2 regions of the Streptomyces sp. R-07 genome follow, and region 2 is predicted to be linked to the other one. Evidence: riboswitches for the same ligand, from Rfam matches in the RefSeq annotation. Region 2 holds a riboswitch; the other holds the start of a gene.
The links. Region 2 has a riboswitch for glycine ahead of gcvP (aminomethyl-transferring glycine dehydrogenase). Riboswitches for the same ligand answer to the same signal wherever they lie in the genome.
Positions count from the first base shown of each region.

Region 1: it holds a riboswitch for glycine, as region 2 does, so the genes downstream of both, gcvT (glycine cleavage system aminomethyltransferase GcvT) here and gcvP (aminomethyl-transferring glycine dehydrogenase) in region 2, are expected to answer to the same signal.

Region 1 is NZ_CP183978.1:5,606,073-5,621,132, reverse strand. It holds gene ACN9M0_RS25940 (thioesterase family protein) at 1-789, opposite strand, end outside; gene ACN9M0_RS25935 (trimeric intracellular cation channel family protein) at 814-1,491, opposite strand; gene ACN9M0_RS25930 (ABC transporter ATP-binding protein) at 1,621-2,850, opposite strand; gene ACN9M0_RS25925 (ABC transporter ATP-binding protein) at 2,859-3,965, opposite strand; gene ACN9M0_RS25920 (ABC transporter permease) at 3,962-4,960, opposite strand; gene ACN9M0_RS25915 (ABC transporter substrate-binding protein) at 5,075-6,838, opposite strand; gene ACN9M0_RS25910 (ABC transporter permease) at 6,949-7,977, opposite strand; gene ACN9M0_RS25905 (enhanced serine sensitivity protein SseB C-terminal domain-containing protein) at 8,340-9,134, opposite strand; gene ACN9M0_RS25900 (enhanced serine sensitivity protein SseB) at 9,212-9,952, opposite strand; gene ACN9M0_RS25895 (AAA family ATPase) at 10,098-10,760, opposite strand; glycine riboswitch at 10,921-11,020, shown strand; glycine riboswitch at 11,022-11,133, shown strand; gene gcvT (glycine cleavage system aminomethyltransferase GcvT) at 11,195-12,319, shown strand; gene gcvH (glycine cleavage system protein GcvH) at 12,397-12,777, shown strand; gene glyA (serine hydroxymethyltransferase) at 12,810-14,078, shown strand; gene ACN9M0_RS25875 (L-serine ammonia-lyase) at 14,239-15,060, shown strand, end outside.
Region 2 is NZ_CP183978.1:1,032,928-1,047,987, reverse strand. It holds gene ACN9M0_RS04840 (DNA polymerase IV) at 1-1,169, shown strand, start outside; gene ACN9M0_RS04835 (PRC-barrel domain-containing protein) at 1,243-1,617, opposite strand; glycine riboswitch at 1,731-1,830, shown strand; gene gcvP (aminomethyl-transferring glycine dehydrogenase) at 2,011-4,896, shown strand; gene ACN9M0_RS04825 (DUF5999 family protein) at 4,979-5,185, opposite strand; gene ACN9M0_RS04820 (hypothetical protein) at 5,518-6,108, opposite strand; gene ACN9M0_RS04815 (glutamate--cysteine ligase) at 6,589-8,088, shown strand; gene ACN9M0_RS04810 (CPBP family intramembrane glutamic endopeptidase) at 8,226-9,008, shown strand; gene ACN9M0_RS04805 (PhzF family phenazine biosynthesis protein) at 9,062-9,871, opposite strand; gene ACN9M0_RS04800 (hypothetical protein) at 9,991-10,374, shown strand; gene ACN9M0_RS04795 (GNAT family N-acetyltransferase) at 10,352-10,900, opposite strand; gene ACN9M0_RS04790 (GNAT family N-acetyltransferase) at 10,897-11,658, opposite strand; gene ACN9M0_RS04785 (TioE family transcriptional regulator) at 11,687-12,418, opposite strand; gene ACN9M0_RS04780 (erythromycin esterase family protein) at 12,510-13,712, shown strand; gene ACN9M0_RS04775 (hypothetical protein) at 14,169-14,594, shown strand; gene ACN9M0_RS04770 (hypothetical protein) at 14,745-15,060, shown strand, end outside.

The DNA.
Region 1 (15,060 bases), 4.6 Mb from region 2:
CCAGACCTCGGCGTCCTCCTCCAGGAAGCCGCCGGCCAGGTTCCGGGTGGTGATCGAGATCCGCAGCGGGCCCGGGGCCGGGCGGCAGCGGACGTGGGTGGTGAGCTCCACGGTCGGGGTCCAGCCCTTCAGGCCCAGCTCGAAGGAGGTCGGCGGCAGGGCGTCGACCGCGAGGAGCAGGGACAGGGCGTCGGGCTCGCGGCCGTCGGCCAGACCGAACCAGGCGCGCATCTCGCCCTTGCCGGAGGGGGCGCCGATCGCCCAGCCCACGCAGGCCGGGTCGAGCCGGAGGTCGAGCCGGTCGGCGATCGCGGAGGAGCCGGGGATCCTCGGGGCCGGGTTGTCGGCGGCGCTGAAGCAGTTCTCGATCGGGGCCATCGCCGGGGGCGTCGCGGAGGTGCGGACGTCGTCGGGGAGGGCGTCGAGGTCTCCGTACGAGGCGAGGACGCGGATGCGCTCGACCTCGGTGCCGTCCTCGGCGTACTGGAAGAGCGAGGCCTGACCGGTGGAGAGGGTCCGGCCGGTGCGGACGGTCTCCGTCCGGATCACTGCGGGGCCCGGCACGGAGGGCGTGAGGTAGTGCGCCGAGATCGTGAACGGATCCGGGTGCGGGAGGTGGTCGCCGAGGGCGCGGCCGAGCAGGGCGAGGAGGTAGCCGCCGTTGACGGCGTGGATGATCGTCCAGCCGGCGGAGAGGTCGGCGTCGTAGACACCGGGCTCCCGGAGGGCGACGGCGGTGTCGCGGTCGAACTCGTGGGGCGCGACGCTGGTCTCGGTGCTCGTGCTCATGTTTCCGACGGTACCGCAGGGTAGCTACTGAGCGGTAGCTTTTTCGGGCTCCTCGCGGGCGGAGGAGCGGCGGTTCCAGGCGCGGGGCGCGCGCCAGTGGTAGCGCATCGCGAGGAGCCGGAGCGCGAAGGCCGTGAGGACGGCGGCGCCGCTCGTGAACGCGTTGAGCATGTCGAACCGGATGCACAGCACGACCATCGTCGCGCCCACGATCGCCGGGACGGCGTACAGGTCCCGGTCCCAGCGCAGCAGCGACGGCACCTCGTTGGCGAGCACGTCCCGCAGCACACCGCCGCCGACGGCCGTCGCGAGACCGAGCACTGCGGAGGAGGTGAGGCCGAGGCCGTAGTCGTACGCCTTCGTCGTCCCCGTCACGCAGAAGAGCCCCAGGCCGGCCGCGTCGAACACGTTGACGGCGGTCTGGGTGCGCTCGACCTGCGGGTGGAGGAAGAAGACGAGGGCCGTCGCGATCAGTGGCATCAGGAAGTAGCCGAGATCCGTGAAGGCGGCGGGGGGCACGGCGCCGATGATCAGGTCGCGGAAGAGACCTCCGCCGAGGGCGGTGACCTCGGCGAGGACGGCGATGCCGAAGACGTCGAAGTTCTTGCGGACGGCGAGGAGGGCGCCGGAGATGGCGAAGACGAAGATGCCGACGAGATCGAGGGCGTGTTGGACGGAGGGGGTGAACAATTCGTGGAGCACGGCCCCATTGTCCCGGTTGTCCCGCCCGCCCCCGGACGCGGGGAGGCCCCTGTCGCCGTGCGGCGACAGGGGCCTCCCGGTCTCCCTCGGGGTCTCTCTCGAGGGCCCCCTCGGGGTCACCCCCGGGGCTCACTCCCCGGACGCGTCGTCCTCCGCGTCGGCCTTCACGTCGGCCTTCACGTCAGCCGTCGCCTCGGCCTTCGCTTCAGCCTCGGCCTCGCCCTTCACGCCGGCCTTCACGTCAGCCTCGGCCTCGGTCTCCGGTGCCTCGGTCTTCGCCACCGGCTCCGGCTCCGGCTCCGGCTCCGGCTCCGACGGATCCGGCTTCTTCGTGATCGTGACGTCCACCGACTGGCGGGCCTCCGGGACCGTCACGCCGTCCGCGTTCTCCGGGTGGTGGCAGGCCACGCGCTGGCCCGGGCGGAGCTCCAGGAGCGGCGGCTCCTGGGTGCGGCAGACGTCCGTGGCCTTCCAGCAGCGGGTGTGGAAGCGGCAGCCCGGCGGCGGGGCGATCGGGGACGGGACGTCGCCCTTGAGCAGGATGCGCTCGCTCTTGACTCCCCGGCGGCGCGGGTCGGGGACCGGCACCGCGGACATCAGGGCCCGGGTGTACGGGTGCATCGGGTTCTCGTACAGGGACTTGCGGTCCGCCAGCTCGACGATCTTGCCGAGGTACATCACCGCGATGCGGTCCGAGACGTGCCGGACGACCGAGAGGTCGTGCGCGATGAACACGTAGGTGAGGCCGAGCTCGTCCTGGAGGTCGTCCAGGAGGTTGACCACCTGCGCCTGGATGGAGACGTCCAGGGCCGAGACCGGCTCGTCCGCGACGACGAGCTTCGGCTTGAGGGCCAGGGCGCGGGCGATGCCGATGCGCTGGCGCTGGCCGCCGGAGAACTCGTGCGGGTAGCGGTTGTAGTGCTCGGGGTTCAGGCCGACCAGGCCCAGCAGCCGCTGGACCTCCTTCTTCACGCCGCCCTCGGGCTCGACGCCCTGGAGCTTGAAGGGGGCCGAGACGATCGAGCCGACCGTGTGGCGCGGGTTCAGCGAGCCGTACGGGTCCTGGAAGATCATCTGGACGTCCCGGCGCAGCGGGCGCATGCCCGACACGCCGAGGTGCGAGATGTCCGTGCCCTGGAACTCGATCTTGCCGCCGGTGGGTTCGAGCAGACGCGTGATCAGCCGGCCCATCGTGGACTTGCCGCAGCCGGACTCGCCGACGACGCCGAGGGTCTCACCGGGGTAGACCTCGAAATCCAGTCCGTCGACCGCCTTGACCGCACCGGTCTGACGCTGGAGCAGGCCCTTCCGGATGGGGAAGTGCTTCTGCAGGCCGGTGACCTTGAGCAGAGGTTCCATGTTGTCGCTCACAGTTTCGGCGCAATCTCTTCGTTCCAGATGCGGGTCCGCTCCTCCTGCGGCATGTGGCAGGCGGAGTGGTGACGCTCTCCGACGAGCGTCAGCTCCGGGCGCTGGGTGCGCGTGATGCCGCCCTTGGGGACGTCCGCGTACGGGCAGCGCGGGTTGAAGGCGCAGCCGCTGGGGACGTTGATGAGGCTGGGCGGGTTGCCCTTGACCGGGATGAGCCGCTCGGTCTGCTCGCGGTCGATCCTCGGCATCGAGCCGAGCAGGCCCCAGGTGTAGGGGTGCTGCGGCTCGTAGAAGACGGACTCGGCCGGGCCGCGCTCGACGCAGCGTCCGCCGTACATGACGAGGATGTCGTCGGCGAGCTCGGCGACGACGCCGAGGTCGTGGGTGATGATGACGACCGCGGAGCCGAACTCCTTCTGGAGGTCCCGCATCAGATCGAGGATCTGCGCCTGCACGGTGACGTCGAGCGCCGTGGTGGGCTCGTCGGCGATGAGCAGTTCGGGGTTGTTGACGAGCGCCATGGCGATCATCGCGCGCTGGCGCATGCCGCCGGAGAACTCGTGCGGGTAGTTCTCGAACCGCTTGGCGGGCTCGGGGATGCCGACCCGGTCGAGGAGTTCGATGGCCCGCTTCTTCGCCGTCTTCTTGTCGACGTCGTTGTGGACGCGGTACGCCTCCACGATCTGGTTGCCGACCGAGTAGTACGGGTGCATCGCGGACAGCGGGTCCTGGAAGATCATCGCCATCTCGCGGCCGCGCATCCGGCGGACCTCGTCGGGGTCCGCCGTGAGGAGCTCGCGGCCGTTCAGCCAGATCTCGCCGGAGATCTTCGCCTTCTGCCGGCCGTACTGGCCGACGGTGTGGAGGCCCATGATGCCGAGCGAGGTGACCGACTTGCCGGAGCCGGACTCGCCCACGATGCCGAGGGTCTTGCCCTTCTCCAGCTGGAAGCTGAGACCGTCGACCGACTTGACCAGACCGTCGTCGGTCGGGAAGTGGATCTTCAGGTCGCGCACGTCGAGGAAGGCGTCGGAGGGGGCGGACTTCCCGGTGTCGACGGGCTCTCCCACCGCCGCGCCGGTCTTCGTCAGCTTGTCCGTCATGCGAGCCTCACTCGGGGGTCGATCACCGCGTACAGCAGGTCCACCACGAGGTTCGCGATGACGACGCAGGCGGCGGTGATGAGGGTGACGGCCAGGATCAGTGGCAGGTCACGCTCGCTCACGCCCTTGATGGCGAGGCCGCCGAGGCCGTGGAGGCTGAACGCGGTCTCGGTCAGGATCGCGCCGCCGATGAGGGCGCCGAGGTCCATGCCGAAGATGGTCAGGATGGGGGTCATGGTGGAGCGCATGGCGTGCTTGCCGAGCACGACCGGCTCCGGCAGACCCTTGGCCCGCGCGGTGCGGATGTAGTCCTCGCCGAGGACCTCCAGCATGGTGGCGCGGGTGAGCCGCGCGTACATCGCCGCGTACAGGAAGGCGAGGGTGACCCAGGGCAGGAGCAGTCCGCCGAACCAGCCGCCGAAGGACTCGGTGATCGGCACGTACGAGGCGTCGACCCACTTGAGCTGGGTGCGGAAGACGAGCATCGCCAGCATGGCGGTGAAGAAGATGGGCAGCGAGACACCGGCGAGCGCGGTGATCATCGCCGCGCGGTCGATGATCGTGCCCCGCTTGAGCGCGGAGACCACACCCGTGGACACGCCCAGGACCAGCCACAGCACGGCGGCGCCGATGACCATGGACAGGGTGACCGGGAAGGCGTCGACCAGCATGGTCCAGACGTCCTGCTCGGTACGGAACGAGTAGCCGAAGCAGGGCGCGGCACAGTGGATCGTGTCGCCGCCGCCGGTGTAGTCCCGGCCGACGAAGATGCCGGAGACGAAGTGCCAGAACTGCACCAGGATCGGCTCGTCCAGGCCCAGCTTCTGCCGGATGGCCTCGATGGAAGCCGGATCCGCCTGCTTGCCGACGAACATCGCGGCAGGATCGCTGCCGGTCATCTTGGGGATGAGGAAGAAGATGCTGAGCGTCACCAGAGTGACGACGAGCAGCATCACGACGACTGCGAAGAGCCGTCGGACTATGTATGCAAGCATGCGGTCGGCCGGCCGGTGGCCGGGGAACCCGATCGGGTTCCCCGGCCACCGCCAACGGCCATCACCTGCCCTTCGGACCTGGCGGCGGGTGGTGCGCCGGTGTAGCGGGTCGGATTACTTGACGACGCCGAGCGACGCGTAGTCGTAGCGGCCGTTGTAGGCGTCCGCCGTGTAGACGTTGGTCAGCCGGGAGCTGCGCCAGATGATGTTCTTCTCGTGGGTGAAGGGCAGGTAGACCGCGGCCTCCGACACCTTCGTGTTGATCTGCTTGTAGAGCTCGCCGGCCTTGACCGGGTCGGTCTCCTTCAGCGCCTGGTCGAACAGGCCGTTGACGGCCTTGTCGTTCAGCTCGGAGAAGTTGTTGTTACCGCTCTGCAGGATGAAGCGGCCGTCGACCAGCGGCTGGAGGAAGCCCTGACCGGTCGGGAAGTCGGCGCCCCAGCCCATGATGATGATGCCGTAGCCCTTCTCCTTGACCACCTTCGGCGAACCGATGATGCCGGAGGTCTGGGCGCCGTCGAACTGGTCGATCTGGGCGTCGATGCCGACGGCCTTCAGCGACTGCTGGAGGGACTCGGCGGTCGCGATCTCGATCTTCTTGTTGTTGCGGACCGCGATCGTGGTCTTGAAGCCGTTCGGCTTGCCGCACTTCTTCAGCGCGTCCTTGGCCTTGGTCAGGTCCGCGGCGCCGGCGAGCTTGCCGTACGGGTCGGCCTTCGGGTCGGCACCCTTGATCGCCGGCGGCAGCATGTTGGAGGCGATGTCGCCACCGGCCTGCGGGCCACCACGGGCGGTCTGGAGGGACTTCGAGTCGGCCGCGTAGATGATGGCCTTGCGGCACTCGATGTTGGGGATCACCGTCTGCGGGAAGACCGCGTAGCGGATGAAGCCCGTCTGCGGGTTGTCGACGTTGCCCTTGTGCTGCTGGAGCACCTTCTGGCGGGCGGCGGCACCGACACCGGTCGCGTTGATGTCGAGGTCGTACTCGCCCTCGACCAGACGGTTGTCCATGTCGTCGGCGTTCGTGGTGAACGTGACGCTGATGGTGTCCGGCAGCGCCTTGCGGATGTTGTCCGACTTGGCGTCCCAGTTGGTGTTGCGGACGAGCTTCATGGACTTGTTCGGCGTGTACGACTGCCACTTGTACGGGCCGGAGGAGAACACGTTCAGGCCGTACTTGGCCTTGGTGTCCTTGTCCTGGCGGACCGGGGAGGCGGCAGGCATGGCCAGCATCTGCAGGAAGTCACCGTTGGCGACCGGCAGCTTGAAGATGATGGTCTTGTCGTCCGGGGTCTCGATCGCCTTCAGACCGAGCTTGTCCGCCGTGGTGTCCTTGTACGGGCCCTTGTACTCGCCCTTGGGGTCGAGGACCTGCTGGAGGTAGATCGGGCCGCCGGAGATGACGTCCTGCGCCCAGATGCGCTCGATGCCGTACTTGATGTCCTTGGAGGTGATCGGCTTGCCGTCCTCCCACTTCACGCCGTCCTTCAGCGTGAACGTGTAGGTGAGGCCGTCGGCCGAGACCTTGCCGGCGTCCGTGGCGAGGTCGGGGACCAGCTCGGTGGAGGCGGCGCCCGGCTCGGACTTGAAGCTGACCAGCTGGCGCGTGTAGTAGCGCTGGAAGTCCCACACGAAGCCGTAGTAGCCGCGCTGCGGGTCCCACGAGTCGGCCTCCTGCGAGCCGATGAACTTCAGCTCGCCGCCCTTCTTGTCGGAGGCGTTGGCAACCTTGTTCACGGCGGCGTTGAAGCCGGCCGCGCCCGCGTTGCCCTTGCCGCCACCGTTGTCGTTGCCGCCGCCACAGGCGGTGGCAGCGACCATCGTGGCCGCCGCAAGCAGCGCGCCCGCGGCGATTCTGCGCTGAGAGCTCTTCAGCATGGGTCCAGCAACCTCCGGGATAGTGGCGGCCGTTACGGCGGTCCGCCGATTTGGGGTGGGCCTCCTGTCGCCAGCGGCAGGGGCGGGTCTTGCGTGTCGTCGGCGAACGGTCAGCGGGAGCCCTTCGGGTCGAGCGCGTCACGCACGCCGTCGCCGAAGAGGTTGAACGCCAGAACGGTGATGAAGATCGCGAGGCCGGGGATCACCATGAACAGGGGGTCCGCCTCGTAGGTGGTGATGGCCGTCGACAGCATCTGGCCCCAGGAAGCGGTGGGAGGCTTCACACCCGCGCCGAGGAAGCTGAGCGCCGCTTCGGTGAGGATGTTGGTGGGGATCATGAGAGTCGCGTAGACCATGATCGGGGCGATCAGGTTCGGCAGCAGCTCGCGGCGCAGGATGTAGAGGCGGCCGGCGCCCAGGCTCTGGGCGGCCTCGACGTACTCGCGGTTGCGCAGCGAGAGCGTCTGGCCCCGGACGATGCGGCCGACGTACGGCCAGCCGAAGAAGCCGATCACCACGACCAGCGCGGCGATGCGCACGCCCGATCCGTCCAGGCCGAGGAACTCGTTCGGCAGCACCGAGACCAGGGCGATCGTGAAGAGCAGCTGCGGGAACGCCAGCATGACGTCCATGATCCGGCTGAGGGCCGCGTCGATCCAGCCACCGAAGTAGCCCGCGATGATCCCGAGGATCGTGCCGAGGAAGACCGCGAAGACCGCCGCCAGGAAGGCGACGAGCAGCGAGATCCGGGCGCCGTAGACGATCCGGCTGAAGACGTCACGGCCGTTGACGGGCTCGACGCCGAACAGGAAGTCGCCGTTCGCACCGCCCCAGGAGCCGATCGGGGTGCCGAACAGCGGGTCGATCTGGTCCTCGTGGAACTCGTCCGGCGGGTGGCCGAGGAGGCCGACGATGACCGGCGCGAAGATCGCGACGAGGATCAGGAAGACGACGACGAAGGCGCCCGCGAGGGCCAGCTTGTCGCGCTTGAGCCGGGTCCAGGCGATCTTCCAGGGCGAGCGCCCCTCGATCGCCTTGCCGGTGGCGCCGGAGTTGTCCGGAGTGCCGGGAGCGTCGGGCGCGCCGTCGACGGTGGCGGTCGCCTCGCCCGCACTCTTCTCGTGCAGTGGTGCCGTCATCGTGGTGAGGACCCCTCTCGGCCGCCGGTAGCCGGCCCTTGCCCGCCGCGGGTAGCGGCTCGGTGGAACAACCTGCTGGACATCGGCTCGAAAGGAGTCGAACGTCCTGTGTTCCGGGGAGTCTTCAATGCGCTTGTGATCACCCGCCAGACCTGAAGGTGAATGTTTGCTCAAACGTGATGCGGTGCTGCGACTTCCGTTATCCGGACGTCGTGATCACCTGAGCGGACCAACCGGGTCCCTCTTCCGCGCAATCGGACATGTCGCTCAACAGGTGTCGTGAGGTGTCGAATTGGGGTGAACGAAGGCCTCCGGAGCGGACTCCGGAGGCCTTTGCCGACAACTGGGACACGAGGGACGTCTCAGTATCCGGACGGAGTCGCCGGGGGGTATCCGTACCCCGGTACGGAGGCGGATCCGCGTCCGGCGTGCGCCTCGCGGTCGTAGAAGGGCCGCGCGTTCGCCCGCAGCCACAGGGCCACCGGGTCGTACGCGTCGGAGAGCGCGACCGTCGAGACGGGCAGCCCGTCGGGTACGGCGCCGATCGACTGCCGCATCATCGAGCGGACGTTGTCGACGGCCGCCGCGGACGTGTCGTACAGGTCGAGACCGATGGCGAGGTACGGGGAGCCGAGCGCCGGCTGCACCCAGCCGCGGCGCAGCGCCCGGACGGCCGGTGTGCGGTGCGCGTTCTGCGTGAGCAGGGCGTAGAACTGCGGGATCTCCAGGGCGGGCTCGGTGACGCGCAGCGGCCCGGCGGGCATCCGGTCGAGACCGGTGGCGATCCGGCGCAGGTCGGCCCAGGGGATGCCGAGGCCGCCGCCGGGGGCGTGCGGATTGAGCCAGACGCCCCAGCGGTCGGGGTAGAGGGCCCGGGCCATCTCGCGGCCGGTGACGAGCTCGTGGGCGCGGTTCCAGCCGGAGGCGGCGAGCTCCTGGGCGGAGGTGACGCAGGGCGCGTAGCCGAAGCCGTCGACCTCCATGTTCCCGTACTGGGCGTCGGGCGAGCCGGGGGCGCCCTGCCAGAGCAGCATCCAGAGCTCGCCGTCAGCGAGGGCGTGCAGCAACTGCTCGTACGCGTCGTAGCGTCCGGGTGCCACCTGGCGCAGCATGTGCTCGACCCGTCCTCCGGTCGCAGCGGTGCCTGACGCGCTCACCCTGGGTCCCGCCCCTCTTCCGTCCACCACGTACGTCTGTCCAGCGATCGAGTCAGTTCAGCTTAAACAGGGGGCCGTCACACGGCGGCGCGCTGGTAGAAGGGGCGTACCCGCTCCAGCATCCAGTCGCCGACCGGGTCCTGCGCCATGTCGAGCAGGATCAGGTTGACCGGCCAGGCGACCTCGACCCGGCCGAGGGCGCGGCCGAGGGCGTCCAGGGGCGCGGTGCGGTCGGCTCCCTCCCAGTGGGAGAGCTGGACGCCGATGAAGAGGGCCGGTTCGGTGCCCTCGACGCTGGCGAGGGCGCGGCGGGCGGTGGCGACGACTCCGGTGGCCTCGAACTCGGCGGAGGCGGCGGCGAGGAAGTCGACCGGGTCGTCCTGCCAGTCGGGCTCGAAGAGCCGGACGCGGCCGCCGCTGGCGGGGCCGTCGAGCGGGGTGCGGCCGGCGCGGCAGAGCTCGGCGACGGCGGGCGGGGGCAGCGGGACGCCGACGGTTCCGCCGGGGTTCACGGCGATGCCGAGCTGCGGGGGCAGGCCGCGGGCGAAGTCACGGGCGGGGGCGACGGTGAAGGACATGTGGTCGCCGACGCAGGCGAGGAACTGCTGCTCGGAGCTGAAGACGGGGACGTACGCCGCGCCGTCGATCTCCAGGGTGGCGAGGTCCAGGCCGGGGCTGTCGGGGCCGCCGCCGTTGGGCAGGGGCACCCAGACGGGGCTGCGGCCCAGCACCTCGACCAGCCGGCCGCCCGCCTCGGGGTTGCCGAGTGAGGCGGCGAGGACCTCTTCGAGCTCGTTGCCCGGCCACGTCACGTCCACGGTCCCGTTTCCCCTTCTCGCACGGCCTGCCGCACCGGCCGCCCGGCAGCACCCTAACGCCGCCCCGGCGCCGCCGTGGCCAAAAGGGAAGGGTACGGGCGTCCCGGGACGGGTATGGGACGCCCCCACCTCCTGGAACCGTCCCTCAGGCCGCCTGGCGGAAGCCGATCCTCCGCAGGGAGTCGGCCGCGTCCCGGTCGAGGAGGGTCGCCGAGGCGCAGCCGTGCGGCAGGCTGCCCGACTCGGCGGCCCTCAGGAGCCGGCCGACGGCCCGCCGGTGCCGTGCGAAGGCGTACGCGGAGACGCCCCGGCCCCGGGCGTGCTGGCCGGCCCTCGCGGTGTCCGGGGCGACGTCGAGGAGGAGCAGGTGCAGGGCGCGGCCGCGCCGCCGCGCCTCGCGGGCGAGCCAGCCCCGCACCCAGGACTGGGTGCCGCAGTCGTGGACGATCACGCTGGCGCCGGAGCGCAGGGCGCGGCGCAGTCCCGCGTAGTGCGCGATCCGGACGAGGGGGCGGTAGACGGCGTACGGCAGGAGGCGGGGCATGCGGGCCTCCCAGCGCTCGCGGGCGTCCTGGGAGTCGATGCCGCTGCCCTCGGCGGCGCGCTTCATGAGGGTGGACTTGCCGCTGCCGGGCAGCCCGGAGACGACGACGAGGTCGCCGGCGGCGAAGGTGAGGGCGCGGGGGCCGCGGCCGCCGCGCTCGCGCAGGTCCCGCAGGAGGCGGCCTCGGCGGCGGCTCCGGGCGCGGGCCCGCTGGGTCGGTATGCCGGTACTCGTCGCGTATGCGCCGGTGTGCTGGATCCTCATCGCTCTCCCCCTGTCGGGTCTCAGGAGACCTGAGGAGACCCTTGCCCACGAAGTGTAAAGAAACGGTAATGCGGCACAAGTGATTTGCCCGGCCGACACCGCGTGCGATGATGTGCGCGCCAGGCGCGCACAGTCGCCGCACAATCGCATACCGGCCGCTCGAATCCGCGCGGGAGAGTTCCGGACCGCCGAGCGCGTCCGGGCGCCGAAGGAGCAAGACCCTCCCTTGAATCTCTCAGGCCCCGTACCGCGCGGATGAGGCAGATCTGAAAAGCGGGACACCGTGTCGTGTCCCCACCCAAGGTGCAAGCCGATCTCTCGGTGACGAGATGCTCTCGGTGAACCTCTCAGGTTCCATGACAGATGGGGAGGACGTCCTCGCCCGTCATGTGTTTTCGTCACCGATCACGCCCTTGGGACCCGGGAGCCACCCCATGAGCACTGCCCCCCGCCTGACCGCCCTCGATGCCCTGCATCGTTCGCTGGGCGCGACCATGACCGACTTCGCCGGCTGGGACATGCCGCTGCGGTACGGCAGCGAGCGCGACGAGCACAACGCCGTCCGCACCCGCGCCGGTCTCTTCGACCTCTCGCACATGGGCGAGATCACGGTCACCGGCCCGCAGGCCGTGGAGCTCCTCGACCACGCCCTGGTCGGCAACATCTCGACCGTGGGCAACGGCCGCGCCCGCTACACGATGATCTGCCAGGAGGACGGCGGCATCCTCGACGACCTGATCGTCTACCGCCTCGGCGAGACGGAGTACATGGTCGTCGCCAACGCCTCCAACGCCCAGATCGTCCTGGACGCGCTCGTCGCCCGCTCCGAGGGCTTCGACGCCGAGGTGCGCGACGACCGTGACGCGTACGCCCTGATCGCGGTCCAGGGCCCGGAGTCCCCCGGCATCCTGAAGTCGATCACCGACGCCGACCTGGACGGCCTGAAGTACTACGCCGGCCTGCCCGGCACGGTCGCGGGCGTGCCGGCGCTGATCGCCCGCACCGGCTACACCGGCGAGGACGGCTTCGAGCTGTTCCTGAAGCCCGAGCACGCCGAGGGCGTCTGGCGGGCGCTGACCGAGGCGGGCGAGGGCGTCGGCCTGATCCCCTGCGGCCTGTCCTGCCGTGACACGCTCCGCCTGGAGGCGGGCATGCCGCTGTACGGCCACGAGCTGACCACCGCCCTCACCCCCTTCGACGCGGGCCTGGGCCGGGTCGTGAAGTTCGAGAAGACGAGCAACGAGGGCCGCTTCGTCGGCCGCGAGGCGCTGGAGAAGGCCGCCGAGCGCGCCGAGACCGCCCCGCCGCGCAAGCTCGTCGGCCTGGTCGCCGAGGGCCGCCGGGTCCCGCGCGCCGGCTTCCAGGTCGTCAAGGACGGCGAGGTCATCGGCGAGGTCACCTCCGGCGCCCCGTCCCCGACCCTCGGAAAGCCGATCGCGATGGCGTACGTGGACGCGGCGCACGCCGCGCCCGGCACCCAGGGTGTAGGTGTGGACATCCGCGGCACCCACGAGCCCTACGAGGTCGTCGCCCTGCCGTTCTACAAGCGCCAGAAGTGACGCAGTCGTCTCACCTCGCGTCTCACCCCGCAAGACCCACGTTCATCAGTACTCCCCCGATCCAGGAGAATCAGGTCATGAGCAACCCCCAGCAGCTGCGCTACACCAAGGAGCACGAGTGGCTGTCGGACGCCGTGGACGGCGTCTCGACCGTCGGCATCACGGAGTTCGCGGCCAACGCGCTCGGTGACGTCGTCTTCGCCCAGCTCCCCGAGGTCGGCGACACCGTCACCGCGGGCGAGACCTGCGGCGAGCTGGAGTCGACGAAGTCGGTGAGCGACCTCTACTCCCCCGTCACGGGCGAGGTCGTCGAGGCCAACCAGGACGTGGTGGACGACCCGTCCCTGGTGAACACGGCTCCGTTCGAGGGTGGCTGGCTGTTCAAGGTGCGCGTCGCGGGTGAGCCGGACGACCTGCTCACCGTCGACGAGTACGCCGCGTTCTCCGCCGGGAACTGAGACCGGGCCCGAGACCCCCTAGGGATCGATTCATGTCGCTTCTGAACACTCCCCTCCACGAGCTGGACCCCGACGTCGCCGCCGCCGTCGACGCCGAGCTCCACCGTCAGCAGTCCACCCTCGAGATGATCGCCTCGGAGAACTTCGCTCCGGTCGCGGTCATGGAGGCCCAGGGCTCCGTCCTCACCAACAAGTACGCCGAGGGCTACCCCGGCCGCCGCTACTACGGCGGCTGCGAGCACGTCGACGTGGCCGAGCAGATCGCGATCGACCGGATCAAGGACCTGTTCGGCGCCGAGTACGCCAACGTCCAGCCGCACTCCGGCGCCTCCGCGAACCAGGCCGCCCTCTTCGCGATCGCCCAGCCCGGCGACACGATCCTGGGTCTGGACCTGGCGCACGGCGGCCACCTCACCCACGGCATGCGCCTGAACTTCTCCGGCAAGCAGTTCAACGTGGTCGCGTACCACGTGGACGAGGCCGGTCTGGTCGACATGGCCGAGGTCGAGCGCCTCGCCAAGGAGCACCGCCCCAAGGTGATCATCGCGGGCTGGTCCGCCTACCCGCGCCAGCTGGACTTCGCGGAGTTCCGCCGGATCGCCGACGAGGTCGAGGCCTACCTGTGGGTCGACATGGCCCACTTCGCGGGCCTGGTCGCCGCCGGTCTGCACCCGAACCCGGTCGAGTACGCGGACGTGGTGACCTCCACCACGCACAAGACGCTCGGCGGCCCCCGCGGCGGCATCATCCTGGCGAAGAAGGAGTTCGCGAAGAAGCTGAACTCCTCGGTCTTCCCCGGTTTCCAGGGCGGCCCGCTGGAGCACGTGATCGCGGCCAAGGCCGTCTCCTTCAAGATCGCGGCCTCGGAGGAGTTCAAGGAGCGCCAGCAGCGCACCCTGGACGGCGCCCGCGCCCTCGCCGAGCGCCTGGTCCAGGACGACGTCACCGCCCACGGTGTCTCCGTCCTGTCCGGCGGCACGGACGTGCACCTGGTCCTGGTGGACCTGCGCAACTCCGAGCTCGACGGCCAGCAGGCCGAGGACCGTCTCCACGAGGTCGGCATCACGGTCAACCGGAACGCCGTTCCGAACGACCCGCGCCCGCCGATGGTCACCTCCGGTCTGCGCATCGGCACGCCGGCGCTCGCGACCCGCGGCTTCCAGGCCGAGGACTTCGCCGAGGTCGCCGACGTCATCGCCGAGACCCTGAAGCCGGGCTTCGACGCCGACAAGGCCGCCGCCCTCAAGGCCCGGGTGACCGCTCTGGCGGAGAAGCACCCGCTGTACCCCGGCCTGAAGTAATTTCGTACGCTTTAGTTCCAGTCTCGTTCGTACGAAGCTTCGGGGCACCGCGCACACTGGACAGTGAGCGCGGTGCCCCACGCCATGTCTTCACGTCTTCACGCTTTTCTGCTCCACCCCGGCAGACAACGGCGTCTAGCCCCCCACAAGGAGTCCTCCCGTGGCCATCTCGGTCTTCGACCTGTTCTCGATCGGCATCGGCCCGTCGAGCTCCCACACGGTGGGCCCCATGAGGGCGGCCCGGATGTTCGCCCGCCGCCTGAAGAACGAGGGCCTGCTCGCCCACACGGCGGCGATACGAGCCGAGCTGTACGGCTCGCTCGGCGCGACCGGCCACGGCCACGGCACGCCCAAGGCGGTCCTCCTCGGCCTGGAGGGCAACTCGCCCCGCACGGTGAACGTCGAGACGGCCGACGAGGAGTTCGAGCGGATCAAGGCGAGCGGCCGGATCAACCTGCTCGGCGCGCACGAGATCCCCTTCGACTTCGACGCCGACCTGATCCTGCACCGGCGCAAGGCGCTCCCGTACCACGCCAACGGCATGACGGTCTTCGCGTACGACGCCGAGGGCGGCCTCGTCCTGGAGAAGACGTACTACTCCGTCGGCGGCGGCTTCGTCGTCGACGAGGACGCCGTGCAGGGCGAGAACCCGATCGTCCCCGACGACACCGTCCTGAAGTACCCCTTCCGCACCGGTGACGAGCTGCTGCGGCTCGCGAAGGAGACCGGGCTCTCGATCTCCTCGCTGATGCTGGAGAACGAGAAGGCCTGGCGCACCGAGGACGAGATCCGCGCGGGCCTCCTCGAGATCTGGCGGGTCATGCAGGCCTGCGTCTCGCGCGGCATGTCCCGCGAGGGCATCCTGCCCGGCGGCCTGAAGGTCCGCCGCCGCGCCGCGACCTCCGCCCGCAAGCTGCGCTCCGAGGGCGACCCGGCCGCGCACGCCATGGAGTGGATCACCCTCTACGCGATGGCCGTGAAC
Region 2 (15,060 bases):
TCGCGCCGAACGCGGCCTATCTCGTGCCCCGCTTCGCCTTCTACCGCTCGATCAGCGATCAGGTCATGGAGCTGCTCCGGCGGCTCTCCCCTCTCGTGGAGCCCCTCAGCCTCGACGAGGCCTTCGTGGACCTCGAGGCCGGCGGTGTCGCCGACGACGGCGCGAGCGCGCGGGCCGCGGGGGAGCGGCTGCGGGTCGACATCCTCGCGACGACCGGGCTCACCGGGTCCGTCGGGCTCGCCGGGTCCAAGATGATCGCGAAGATCGCCTCCGAGGAGGCCAAGCCCGACGGCCTGGTCCTCATCGAGCCCGGGACCGAGCGGGAGCTGCTCGGGCCGCGCTCCGTACGGATCCTGCCCGGGGTCGGGCCGGCCACCGGGGAGCACCTGCGGCGCGCCGGGATGACCACCGTCTCCGACCTCGCGGAGGCGGGCGAGGACGAGCTCGTACGGCTCCTGGGGCGGGCGCACGGGGCGTCCCTGTACCGGATGGCCCAGGGGTACGACGACCGGCCCGTGGTGGCCGAGCGGGACGCCAAGTCCGTGTCGGTCGAGGACACCTTCGACGTCGACCTGCACGACCGGGTACGGATCCGGTTCGAGGTCGAACGGCTCGCTGAGCGGTGCGTGGGGCGGCTGCGGGCCTCGGGGCACTCGGGGCGGACCATCGTCCTCAAGGTGCGCCGGTACGACTTCTCGACGCTCACCCGGTCCGAGACGCTGCGGGGGCCGACGGACGACCCGGGCGTCGTACGGGAGGCCGCAGGGCGGCTCCTGGAGGCCGTGGACACGACCGGGGGCGTGCGGCTGCTGGGGGTGGGCGTGAGCGGGCTCGCGGACTACACGCAGGAGGATCTGTTCGCTCAGGCGGTGGCCGACGCCGATGCCGTCGCGGAGGCCGTTACGGAGGCGGGGGCCTCGGCCGCGGTCGAGGAGGTCGTCGAGGCCGAGGACCACGCTCCCGTGGAGCGGCACTGGTCGCCCGGGAACGACGTACGGCACGCGGTGTACGGGGCCGGGTGGGTCCAGGGGAGCGGGGTCGGGCGGGTCACGGTGCGGTTCGAGGAGCCGTGGTCCGGGCCCGGGCGGGTGCGGACGTTCTCCGTGGACGACCCGGAGCTGGAGCCGTCGGAGCCGTTGCCGCTGGTGCGGAGGGACGCGGCGGCGTGACCCGCACCGCCCGTGCGGCCGCGTGCACGGTGGTGCGGGCCTTTTTCCGTCGCCGCTTCGTCCTGTGGGGCTCTCAGGCGCCGTCCTGGCCTGCCAGGCGGCCGAAGTTCTTGTCCGGGGTGTCCGTGGGCGGGGGCGGGAGGGCGAGGCTGTAGTGGCGGTAGAGCTGGAGTTCCTGTTCGGGGGAGAGATGGCGGCCCACGCCGAAGTCGGGGGCGTCCTTGATCAGGGCCCGCTCGTACGGGATGTGGAGGCCGTCGTCGAGCAGGTCGCTCGGCTCCAGGGGGACGAAGGCGTCCCGGCTGAACAGGCCCGTGCGGACCGCGGCCCACTCGGGGATGCCGGTCGCGTCGTCCAGGTACACCTCGTCCACGGTTCCGATCTTGTGGCCGTTCCGGTCGAACGCCTTGCGGCCGATCAGGCTGCGCGGATCGATATCGGTCTGCACGGTCCCTCCAACTGGTCGCAACTGCTCTACACCCCTACGAAAGTGCACAACTGGGATGTCGGCCACTTGAGCGATGGGAGCCGCAACCTCGCTGGTAGGCTGGTTGTGGCTGTCGACCCCGTGCGGGAGAGTCCCCCGGAGAAATCTTCCGGTGGGCGCCGAAGGAGCAAATCCTCCCCGGAATCTCTCAGGCCCCTGTACCGCGCGGACGAGGTCACTCTGGAAAGCAGAGCGGGATGCCTGACGGCATTCCGCTCTCACCGACGGTGAAAGTCGGCGTGCCGCGAGGCGTGCCGGTGAAACTCTCAGGTTGAGATGACAGAGGGGGAGGCCGTCCGGGTACCCGCGCCGTGGTGCCCCTCGCAGGTCGTGACGACCAGGAGGCCTCCGTACATGACCGCCAACCGCACTCCGCTCTCCGAGCTCGAACAGGGCATCCCGTTCGAGCAGCGGCACATCGGGCCCGACGCCGAGGCCCGGGCCAAGATGCTCGCCCAGGTCGGTTACGGCTCGCTCGACGAGCTCACGGCCGCCGCGGTGCCGGACGTGATCAAGAACGCCGAAGCGCTGGGCCTGCCGGCCGCGCGCACCGAGGCCGAGGTCCTCGCCGAGCTGCGCACGCTCGCCGACCGCAACCAGGTCCTCGCCCCGATGATCGGTCTCGGCTACTACGGGACCTTCACCCCGCCGGTCATTCTCCGGAACGTCATGGAGAACCCGGCCTGGTACACGGCCTACACGCCCTACCAGCCCGAGATCTCGCAGGGCCGGCTGGAGGCGCTGCTCAACTTCCAGACCATGGTCGCCGACCTGACCGGTCTGCCCACCTCCGGCGCCTCCCTCCTCGACGAGGGCACCGCCGCCGCCGAGGCCATGGCGCTGTCCCGCCGTGTCGGCAAGGTCAAGAACGGTGTCTTCCTCGTCGACGCCGACGCCCTGCCGCAGACCGTCGCCGTCATCGAGACCCGCGCCGAGCCGACCGGTGTCGAGGTCGTCGTCGCCGACCTGAGCGAGGGCATCCCCGCCGAGATCGCCGAGCGCGGCGTCTTCGGTGTCCTGCTCCAGTACCCGGGTGCCTCCGGTGCCGTCCGCGACATCAAGCCGCTGATCGACGCCGCGCACGAGCTCGGCGCGATCGTCACCGTCGCCGCCGACCTCCTCGCGCTGACGCTCCTCACCTCGCCCGGCGAGCTCGGGGCCGACATCGCCGTCGGCACCACGCAGCGTTTCGGCGTCCCCATGGGCTTCGGTGGTCCGCACGCCGGCTACATGGCCGTGCAGGACAAGCACGCCCGCTCCCTGCCCGGCCGCCTGGTGGGCGTGTCCGTCGACGCCGACGGCAACCGCGCCTACCGCCTGGCCCTGCAGACCCGCGAGCAGCACATCCGCCGCGAGAAGGCCACCAGCAACATCTGCACGGCCCAGGTGCTGCTCGCCGTCATGGCCGGCATGTACGCCGTCTACCACGGTCCCGACGGCCTGAAGCAGATCGCCCAGCGCACCCACCGGTACGCCACCCTCCTCGCCGCGGGTCTCACCGCCGGCGGCGTCGACGTCGTGCACGGCTCGTACTTCGACACCCTCGCCGTCCGCGTGCCCGGCAAGGCGGACGAGGTCGTCGCCGCCGCCCGTGCGGCCGGTGTGAACCTCTACCGCGCCGACGCCGACCTGGTGTACGTCTCCTGCGACGAGACCACCGGCCGGGCGCAGCTCGCCGCCGTCTGGGGTGCCTTCGGGGTCACGGCCGACATCGAGGCCCTCGACGCCGCCGCCGAGGACACGCTCCCCGAGGGTCTGCTGCGCTCCGACGCGTACCTGACCCACCCGGTCTTCCACGCGCACCGCTCCGAGACCTCGATGCTGCGCTACCTGCGCAAGCTCGCGGACCGCGACTACGCGCTCGACCGCGGCATGATCCCGCTCGGCTCCTGCACCATGAAGCTGAACGCGACCACCGAGATGGAGCCGGTGACCTGGCCCGAGTTCGGCCAGATCCACCCCTTCGCGCCGATCGAGCAGGCGCAGGGCTACGTCACGCTCATCACCGAGCTGGAGGAGCGCCTCGCCGAGGTCACCGGCTACGACAAGGTGTCGATCCAGCCCAACGCCGGTTCGCAGGGCGAGCTGGCCGGTCTGCTGGCCGTCCGCGCCTACCACCGTGCCAACGGCGACCTCCAGCGCACGGTCTGCCTCATCCCGTCCTCCGCGCACGGCACCAACGCCGCCTCCGCGGTGATGGCCGGCATGAAGGTCGTCGTCGTCAAGACCGCCGACGACGGCGAGGTCGACGTCGAGGACCTGCGGGCCAAGATCGCCCAGTACCGCGACGAGCTGTCCGTGCTGATGATCACCTACCCGTCCACGCACGGTGTGTTCGAGGAGCACGTCGCCGACATCTGCGCCGAGGTCCACGAGGCCGGCGGCCAGGTCTACGTCGACGGCGCCAACCTCAACGCGCTGGTCGGTCTGGCCAAGCCGGGCAAGTTCGGCGGCGACGTCTCGCACCTGAACCTGCACAAGACCTTCTGCATCCCGCACGGCGGCGGCGGCCCCGGCGTCGGCCCGGTCGGCGTCCGCTCCCACCTCGCCCCGTACCTGCCGAACCACCCGCTCCAGCCCACCGCGGGCCCGGAGACCGGCGTCGGCCCGATCTCGGCCGCCCCGTGGGGCTCCGCGGGCATCCTGCCGATCTCCTGGTCGTACGTGCGCCTCATGGGCGGCGAGGGCCTCAAGCGCGCCACCCAGGTCGCGGTGCTCGCGGCGAACTACATCGCCAAGCGCCTGGAGCCGCACTTCCCGGTGCTCTACACCGGCCCGGCCGGTCTGGTCGCCCACGAGTGCATCGTGGACCTGCGCCCGCTGTCCAAGGCGACGGGGGTCACGGTCGACGACATCGCGAAGCGCCTCATCGACTACGGCTTCCACGCGCCGACGATGTCCTTCCCGGTGGCCGGCACGCTGATGATCGAGCCGACCGAGTCCGAGGACCTGACCGAGCTCGACCGCTTCTGCGACACGATGATCGCGATCCGTGCCGAGATCGAGAAGGTCGCCTCGGGCCAGTGGCCCGCGGACGACAACCCGCTGCACAACGCCCCGCACACCGCGGCCGCGCTGGGCGGCGAGTGGAAGCACGCGTACACCCGCGACGAGGCGGTCTTCCCGGCCGGTGTCTCGGCCGCGGACAAGTACTGGCCGCCGGTGCGCCGCATCGACGGCGCCTTCGGCGACCGGAACCTGGTCTGCTCCTGCCCGCCGATGGACGAGTACGACAACTGAGCACGAGCCGAGGGCCGGTTCGGAGGTTCTCCTCCGGGCCGGCCCTCGGCGTTTCCCTCGTACGGTGTCCTCCCGCGCCCTTTCAGGCGGCGGTCGTCACCTGTCCCGCCGTCAGCGGCCGGTGAGGGGCGATGATCTGCCCGTCCGGCAGCAGTTCACCGGTGTCCTCGAAGAGCAGGACGCCGTTGCACAGCAGGCTCCAGCCCTGCTCCGGGTGGTGTGCCATCGGTCGGGCCGCCTCCCGGTCGGCGGAGTCGGCGGTGGGACAGGCAGGCTGGTGCTGGCACATGGGTGGGTTCTTTCGCTGCGTCGTGGTGGATGTCCTGCGGCTCTGCGCCTTCATGGCCGCCCCCGTCGGTCGGTTCGGTTCCGGTCCCAGTCTTGCCCCACGGACGGTCTTCCGCAGGTATTTCGCGTCAGCTCGTCCTTTCCTGGGAAGACGCATCACCCGCAGGGGCGGTTCAGGTCAACTGCACCGTCTCTTCGGGTGGTTCGGGGTGGTCCCAGCGGGCTAGTCCGTATGGGAGGGGCGTTCGGACGGCGCGTTCGGGCGCGCGGCCAGGACAGGAGTGCGCCCCGTGGCCCGGCCGGGTCACGGGGCGGGGACGCGCGTGCGGTGGATCAGGCGGGCGCCGGGGAGCCCAGGAGGGGCGGCGGCGCGAGACGCGTGCTGAGGACGGGCAGGAGATCGGAGACCTGGTAGGGCCGGTGGGCGGCGATCCCCGGGGGCGCGGGGGCCAGGGGCACCATCAGGTCGGCCGAGGCCGGGGCGACGGCGGTGCCGTCCGGCTCCGGGCCGGCGTGCAGCCAGAGGGTCAGCATGTAGAGCTCCGGTACGGAGAGCAGCCGCGGCTCGTACGTGACGGGCAGGGCCTCGGCCTGGAGCAGGGCCCGTTCCGTGGCGGAGACGTACGGGCCCTCGAAGAAGTGGGAGAAGGCCCAGCCGTCCGGGGTGAGCATGGTCTCCGCGGCGGCGATCGCCCGGTCCCCGTTCCGGATGAGGAAACGCCAGCCGGCGAGCCGGGTGTGGGGGGCGAGCCCCGGTGCTCCGGTGACGCCGAGGACGTACACGGGGAGGGGGTGTTCGGGGCTCAGCGGTCCCTGTGCGGCCCGCAGTGCGGGAGTTCGCGGCTCGCGGACGGCGGTCGGTGAGCCGAGGGCCGCGAGGACACTGCGGAGGGCCGGCGCAGGGGCCGGGGAGGGTCGGAGCATGGTGGGTCGCCTCTCGCTCAGGAGACACGGTGATGCGTGGGCAGGTACGACGGCGCTGTCGGCGGCGGGGCCAGAGAGGGGCCATGAGGCCATGACCGGGCGCCAACACTCTGCCTCGTCCGCGGAGTTTATACGACACGTGTTCACACAGTGTTTCCGCTAGACCCTGCGGATATTCCTGACAAGGCGTCATCAGGCCGTAATCGCAGGGAGTTGAAGCGGAATCACGAGGACGATACCGCTCCCACCTGCGTATTCCTCGCGAAGGCGGACGGCTGAATTCCTACCCCGGATCACAGGACAATACGACATTGGTATATGTCGAGTGTTCCTTGCCTTCGGGATGTGCCGGTGGAGCGCTCCGTCCAGCCTATCCTCCGAGAGGCCGGTTCCGCAGGCGTTGTGGATCAGCGGGGTGGGCATCATCGTCCGTGACGCGCGGCCGTCCTGGCGGCCGTCCACTCGTGGAGGGACGCTTCGATGGGGGAGAAGGTCGTGGCCGACGGGTTCGGCCCGTCCGACCGGCAGCAGTACCGGAGAAAGCTCCAGCAGTGTCTGGCGGGGCTCGCGCGACTCCTCGCGGAGAAGAGGTTCGACCGGCCGCGCAATCTCATGGGCGTGGAGATCGAACTCAATCTCGCCGGCGCCGACGGGCTGCCCAGGATGCTGAACGGCCCGGTTCTCGAAAAGATCGCCAGCACCGATTTCCAGACGGAACTCGGAATGTTCAACCTCGAAGTGAACATCGCGCCCCACCAGCTCGACGGACGCGTATTCGACCGGCTCGCGGAAGAGATCGGAACCGGCATCGGATATGCCGACCGCAAGGCCGCGGAACTCGACGCGGGCGTCGTCATGATCGGGATACTTCCCACGCTCGCCCAGCACGACCTGGTCCCCGAGAACCTCTCGGACAACGACCGTTACACGCTTCTCAACGACCAGATCCTCGCCGCCCGCGGCGAGGACTTCACCCTCGACATCCACGGCGTCGAACGCCTCCTGTGCACCTCGGAGTCGATCGTGCCCGAGGCGGCCTGCACCTCGGTGCAGCTGCACCTCCAGGTGACACCGGCCCGGTTCGCCGCCGTGTGGAACGCGGCGCAGGCCGTGTCCGGCGTCCAGATCGCGCTCGGCGCCAACGCGCCCTTCGTCTTCGGCCGCGAGCTGTGGCGCGAGTCCCGGCCGCCGCTGTTCATGCAGGCCACCGACACCCGGCCGCCCGAGCTGCAGTCCCAGGGCGTACGGCCGCGCACCTGGTTCGGTGAGCGGTGGGTGGACTCGGTGTACGACCTCTTCGAGGAGAACGTCCGCTACTTCCCCGCCCTGCTGCCGCTCTGCGACGAGGAGGACCCGCTTCTCGTCCTCGACCGGGGCGGGGTGCCGCGCCTCCAGGAGCTGGTCCTGCACAACGGCACCGTCTACCGCTGGAACAGGCCGGTGTACGGCTGGGTCGACGGGGTCCCGCACCTGCGCGTCGAGAACCGGGTGCTGCCGGCCGGGCCGACCGTCACCGACGTGATCGCGAACGCGGCCTTCTATTACGGGCTCGTACGCTCGCTCGCCGACGACCCCCGGCCGGTCTGGAAGCGGATGGCCTTCCAGGACGCCGAGGCCAACTTCGACACCGCCTGCCGTCACGGCATCGAGGCGGAGCTGCGCTGGCCCCGCGCGGGACGCGCCGGCGGCATCGCGACCCTGCCGGCCGTACGCCTCGTCCTCGACGAGCTGCTGCCGCTCGCCGCGGCGGGGCTCGACGCCTGGCACATCGAGCCGGCCGACCGCGACTTCTACCTCGGGGTGATCGAGCAGCGCTGTCTGCGGCGGGTGAACGGAGCCTCCTGGCAGGCCGACACCTTCCACCGGGCCCTGGACTCCGGCCTCGACAGGGAGGCCGCCCTCGCGGCGACCACCCGGCGGTACCGGACGCTCATGCTCGCGGGCGAGCCGGTGCACACCTGGCCCGTGGGGATCGACTGACCCCGTCCCGATCGCTCCCCGAGGTCTCCCGGCGGAGCATGGGTGATCATGTCAAGGTGGTCCCGGCCGGCCGGGACCACCGGACGGCGTGAGCCCGCGAGGGGGAAGTGGAGACAGGTGTGGTGTCGGAGCAACGACTGAGGGACGCGTCCCTGCCCCCCGACGGCCTGCCGCGCGGTGTCCTGCGCTCCGAGACGCTCATCGTGCTCGCGCTCTCGCTCGGGGCGAGCGCGGTCGCGTCGCTCATCAGCTTCATCGGCTCGCTGACCAGGCCGGGAGCGCTCAAGGAACAGGCGGCGACGCTCAACGCCTCGCACGCTCCCGGGCGGCCCTGGCTCGACCTGTCCTGGCAGCTCTTCGGCATCGCCACGGCGCTCGTGCCGGTGGTGCTCGTCGCCCATCTGCTGCTGCGGGAGGGCGCGGGGCTGCGGGCCATCGGCTTCGACCGGACCCGGCCGTGGTCGGACCTCGGGCGCGGGGTGCTGGTCGCGGCGGGGATCGGGAGCGCCGGCCTCGCCTTCTACCTCGGGGCGCGGGCCTCCGGGTTCAACCTGACGGTGGTGCCCGAGTCGCTGCCCGACGTGTGGTGGAAATACCCGGTGCTCATCCTCTCGGCGGTGCAGAACGCCGTCCTGGAGGAGGTCATCGTCGTCGGCTATCTGCTGCGCAGACTCGGCCAGTTGGGGTGGTCGCCGATGGCCGCGCTGGTGGCGAGCGCGGTGCTGCGCGGCTCGTACCACCTCTACCAGGGGGTCGGCGGCTTCATCGGCAACATGGTGATGGGCGTGGTCTTCGTGCTGCTGTACCGCCGCTGGGGGCGGGTCGGGCCGCTGGTCGTGGCACACGCGCTGCTCGACATCGTGGCCTTCGTCGGGTACGGGCTGCTGGCGGGCAAGGTGGGCTGGCTGCCCACCGTGTGACGGGACGCCGACGAGGGGGCGTGCGGCTTGAGCCGTACGCCCCCTCTCGTGCGTCAGGCGCGCAGGTCGCCCTCGATGACCGTGACGGCCTGGCCGTTCAGGAGGGTGCGGTCGCCGCGCAGGCGGGTGCGGACGAGGCCCGTGCGGGCGCCGCCCTGGAAGCCGGTGAGCTCCTCGCGGCCGAACCTGGCCGACCAGTACGGCGCGAGCGCGGTGTGGGCGCTGCCCGTCACCGGGTCCTCGTCGATCCCGACGGCCGGGAAGAAGCCGCGCGAGACGAAGTCGTATCCGCTGTCCGGGCGTTCGGCGGCGGCGGTCGCGATGATGCCGCGCGTGGAGAGGCTCTTCAGAGCGGCGAAGTCCGGGGCGAGGGAGCGGACGGTGGTCTCGTCGCGCAGCTCGACGACGAGGTCGCCGATGTGGTCGGCCGTGTCGTGGACGGCGACGATCTCGGCGCCGAGCGCCTTCTCCAGGCCCTCGGGAACGGGGAGCGGGGTGAGGGAGGAGGTCGGGAAGTCCATCGTGATCGTGCCGTCGCCCTCGGCGGTGGTGATCAGGACGCCGCAGCGAGCCGTGAAGCGGACCGTGCCGCTCGCGGTGCCGGTGGTGTGCAGGACGTGCGCCGTGGCCAGGGTGGCGTGGCCGCACATGTCCACCTCAGTGGTGGGGGTGAACCAGCGCAGGGCCCAGTCCGCCTCGCCGCCTGCGGGCAGCGGGTGGGCGAAGGCCGTCTCGGAGAGGTTGACCTCCGCGGCGACCTTCTGGAGCCAGGCGTCTTCGGGGAAGGAGTCGAGGAGCAGGACTCCGGCCGGGTTGCCGGAGAAGGGCTGGTCGGTGAAGGCGTCGACGATTCGGATGCGCATGCCACCGACCGTACCGGGGACGGAAAACCGCGGACCAAGGCCAATCGCGGAGAACTGGACCGGTCCGTCCGCGCGTCGTCCTGGGAAGGACGTGGGGGCGAGGGGTCCGGGGGGCTTCGATGATGTTCGGGTACGGGGACGAGTGGTGGATGCTGCTGTTCTACCCGGTGCTGCTGTGGGTGCCGTTCGGGCCCTTCCTCATGGGCGCGACGGGGGTGTGGTGCGCACGGCGGCCCGGACCGTGGCCGTGGCTCTGGACGGTGCTGCTGCCGCTGGTGCCGGTGGGGGTCTCGGCGACCGCCATGCTCCTGCCGCGGGGCCGGCCGACCCAGACCGACGACCTCGTCGGATACCTCCTCGTGTACGTCCTCGGCATCACGGTGCTGCCGTGGCTGCTGGGGTACGGGATCACTCGGGTCGTCCGGGTCGTACGGGATCGGCGTGGTGGGAACAGCGGTCGCGGCGGCGGGCCGGACGGGGTCACAGAGGCGCCAGGACCATGAGGATCTCGTCGCGGTCGTCGTCGGCGGCCAGGCGGAGGGCTCCGGGCCAGCGGCCGATCTCCCGCCAGCCCAGCCTGCCGTAGAACTCTTCGAGCCCGACGCCGCCCCGTGCCGCGAGGCGCAGCTGCTCCAGGCCCATCTCCTCGCGGGCGATCGCGCGGGCGTGCCGCACCAGGCCCGCGCCGATGCCCTGGCCGCGTACGCCGAGGCGGGTCTGGACGTGGTGCAGGGTGCCCCAGTGCGCGATCAGCGCAAAGGTGTCGCGGCGGAGGCACAGCCAGCCCGCGAGGGCGCCGTCGACCGTCGCGACGACGAGACGGCTGCTCGCCGGGTCGAGTCCCGCGACGATGCGGTCGACCGCGGCGGTGACCTCGGCCGGGTCGACCGGCGGGAAGGGGAAGCCGGCCGCGCCGCCCGCGTCGCTCACCTCGGTCCAGCAGTCGACGAGGGCCGGTACGAGACCGTCGGGCAGCGCCCCGGGGGCGGTGAACTGGGTGAAGAGCGGGGTGCCGTCCTTGGTGATCATGGCAGGAGTGTCGCAAACGGTGCTGGTGCCGGTTCGCTCGGGGCGAGCTCCAGGGAGAGCTGGGCGCCCAGTTCCTCGAAGCCCAGCGCGGCGGCGACCCGCCGGGAGGCCGGGGGACGTGCGCGCCACTGCGGAAGGAGACCGGCGGCGAGTGCGTGGGCGACCGCCGCCGAGGCAGCCGCCCGAGCGAGCCCGCGGCCGCGTGCCCCCGGGGCCGTCAGCACGCTGAGGTGGGCGGTGCGGCCGGGCCAGGCCTCGTATCCGGCGGCGGCGGCCACCCGGCCCTGCTCGTGGACCACGAACGCGGGTGAGGTGATGTCGTCCAGGGCGGCCTCGGCGGAGTCGTCCCGGCCGGCGCTCTCCTCCAGGACGCGCAGCGCCGGATGGCCGCCCGGCAGTCGGTCCACCGGCGACAGGGCGGCGGCCGGGCGGAACCCTTCCGGGGACACGTACGACAGGGCGGCAGGGCCGAGCACCCCGGTCACGGGCAGCGCCGCGCGGACGGAGTCGGCATCCACCAGGGCCGTCACGGGCAGGCCCGCCAGGGCGGCCCGCACGGTCGCTGCGGCCCTCTCGTCCGGCGCTGTCACGAGCGCCGATCCGCCGAGTGCGACCACCCCGACCCAGCCGGGCGGGCACAGCCCCGATTCCGGGGACACGATCACGTTCACGCCGCCCGCGGGCGGGAACGACCGTGGTGCGTGGGCCAGTTCCTCCCACAGGCTCCGGGCTTCGAGGAGGAGCGGATGCGTCTGCATGGCGGCGATCCTGCCATGCGGAGCCTTCTCAGCCGCGCTCGCGGAGGTACGCCTCCAGCTCCGCCGCACCGGTCAGCATCGCGCGCCCACGGGCCGACAGCCGACCGTGCCAGTCGGTCAGCGCGGCTTCCAGCGGCTCCAGGCCTCCGGCCGCCCGCACGTGGGCGACCAGCGGGGCGATCCGGTCCAGCGGATATCCGCCCCGCCTGAGTTGGTGGGCCAGCCGGGCGTCCCGTACGGCGGCCTCGTCGTAGACCCGGTACCCGGTCCGAGGGTCGCGCCGCGGACGGACGAGACCGGCCCGCTCCCACTTCCGCAGCGTCGCGGGACGGATGCCGAGCTTCTCGGCCAGCGGCCCGATGAAGGTGCCGCCGGGGTCGGGCCGCGAGCCCGGGGCGGGAGCCGAGGCGGGATCCAGGTCGCGGAGGGCGCTCTCCACGGCCCGGAGGGTCCGCCGGTCGTCGAGGAGCTGGGCGTGGCTCTCGTCGATCAGGCGGAACCCCTCGTCGAGCGCGCCCTCGTTCACGGCCCGCAGGATCGCCGTCGCCGTCGGGTGGCCGTGGCCGGGCAGCAGGGCGAGGAACGCGCGCAGTGCCGCCGCGTGCAGCGGGGTGTAGGTGCGGTAGCCGTGGGCCGAGCGATCGGCGGCGGGGAGGATGCCGGCCTCTTCGTAGTTCCTGATCGCCTGCGTGGAGAGATCGTGCCGACGGGCCAGATCGATCGGCCTCAGCCGCACACCGCTTTGAAGGTTCTTCCCCATGAGACCGACGATATCCCGGCTGCCACTGGGGGAGTTCGCGGCCACGGCAGAGAAAAGTCTCCACCGAAGGTTCAACGATAGCGTTGAAGGCATGGCGACTGACATCAAGGACACCGCCCATGCCGTCGACGCTGCCGCCGTCATGAGGCTGCTCCCGGCCCGGCCCCGGCTGCTCGCCCTCGGCGAGCCCACCCACGGCGAGGACACTCTGCTCGAACTGCGCAACGAGCTCTTCCGGCAGCTCGTCGAGCAGGAGGGCTACCGGACGATCGCGCTCGAGACCGACTGCCTGAAGGGCCTGGCCGTGGACGACCACGTCACCTCGGGCACGGGCACCCTCGACGAGGTCATGGAGCACGGATTCAGCCACGGCTGGGGCGCCTCCGCGGCCAACCGCGAACTCGTGCGCTGGATGCGCGCGTACAACGAGGGCCGGCCCCCGTCCGAACGGCTCCGCTTCGCCGGTTTCGACGGCCCGCTGGAGATCACCGGAGCCGAAAGCCCCCGGCGGGCCCTCACCGCACTCCACGACTACCTGGCGGCCCGGGTGGACGCGGACCTGCTCCCCTGCACCGCGGACACCCTCGACGACCTGCTCGGCACCGACGACCGGTGGACCGAGCCCGCCGCGATGACGGACCCGGCCCGGTCCGTCGGCCGGTCGGCCGAGGCCGGCCGACTGCGGCTGCTCGCCGACGAACTGGTGGAGCTGCTCGACGAGCAGGGGCCGCACCTGATCGCGGCGACCTCGCGGGACGACTGGGACCGGGCGCGCCTGTACGGGCGCACCGCCCTCGGTCTGCTGCGCTACCACCACTGGATGGCCGACACCTCGCAGGTTCGCCTGGCCCGCCTCGTCGGTGTGCGGGACCGGATGATGGCCCGGAACCTCCTCGCGGTCGCCGACCGGGGCCCGGTGTTCGTCCACGCCCACAACTCCCACCTCCAGCGGGGGAAGAGCTCGATGCGGATGGGCGGGAAGCCGCTGGAGTGGTGGAGCGCCGGTGCGCTGGTGAGCGAGGAGCTCGGCGAGGAGTATGCCTTCGTGGCCATGGCCCTCGGCACGATCCGGCACCAGGGAGTGGACGTGCCGCCGCCGGACACCGTCGAAGGACTCCTGTACGTGCTTCCTGAGGACCGCTGTGTCGTCGACGCCCGGGGGCTGGCCGCCGTCCTCGGCGACGCGAGGCCCGCGACGCGCGTGTCTCCCTGGTTCGGCTACGCGCCGTTCGACCCGGCCCACCTGGCGGCCATCGAGGGGCTCGTCTTCGTCAGGGACGTCCCGCAGGGCTAAGGGTTGTCCCGTAAATGCAGCGCCAGCTTGCTGAACCGGGCGCCGACCGTCATGACTGTCCGATCTCAGCAAGATCAGCTCGAACGGAATCTCAACCGTGATGGATCTCCCACGGGCAGGCGTGCCATATAGCCCCCCGGCCTGGGGCCGGACAGCCGAGTGGGTGGCGAAATGCTGGCAGTCGGGTTCTTGGGGCGTCGAATCGATGCGTTGCTCATCGCCGGGGAACATCGTTGTACCCGGTGGGCTCGCTGGAGCCCGGTTGTCCAGGCCCAAACAGGAAAGAGACACCGAAGTGCGCACGCGCCTTCTCGCAGCAGTGGCCGCCGCCTCTATCGCCCTCATCCCCTCGGTACAGCCTCCGCCACGGCGCAGGCCGAGACCGGCAGCATCTCCTGTAGCGGCGGCGACATCGACCTGCAATACAACCCCGGCATCACCTTCAGCAAGTAGACCGTGCAGCTCACGGGCGGCGACATGGGCCTGTGCACGTCGGCCAAGCACCCGAAGATCACAGGCGGCGTCGTCCGCTTCGAAGCCTCGCTTGAGGCCGCGTGTCCCGGCCCGATTGGCCCGGGAGAAGCCAAAGTGACGATCAGCTGGAGCGACGGAAGCAAGTCGGTCATCAACCAGCCGACGTTCCGTGGCGATGCCCAGTCCTTCACCCTCGAAGGAGGCTCCGTCGCGAGCGGCCCCTTCCTCGACGGCATCACACGCGCGTCCGGCCGGACCACGACCAGCTCGATCGAGCTCGGCGCCGCCTGCATGACCCGCGGCCTCACCAGCTACCGGTCCACGATCGACGAGTTCACCATCTCCTCGTTCGCCCGCAGCTGCTCTTGCGGTGTCAGCCCCACCTGGCAGGATCACCGGCATGAGTGAGTAGCGGATCGCCCGTACCGCCGCGGGAGTGATTGCTGGCATGGGCCGTCTGGATGGCACACGGTTACCCGTCCGACCGAGGACCTGTTGTCACGTTGATCGGGACAGGCCGCAGCCAGGCCAGTCCGCCCTCGATGACAAGGACCCACCGTGAGGCTCACCCGGACCATCGCCGCCATCGGCGCTGCCGCAGCCGCAATCGTCTCCCTCCACACCACCGTCGCACAGGCCCAAGACGAGGGTGGACTGCTGTCCATCCTCGACACCTCCTCAGTGCTCAACACCCCCTCACTCACCCTCGCCTGTTTCCCAGCCGGCCAGGTCGGCAAGGGCAACACCTTCACCGGCACGCAGAACGTCAGCTGCAACCAGAGCGCCACGCAGACCAACCCCGCTCCTCCAGCCAACGGCGGCAGCAACGGTGGTGCAACGTCCCGGATCGTACGCAGCACCGTCGTGCCCGTAG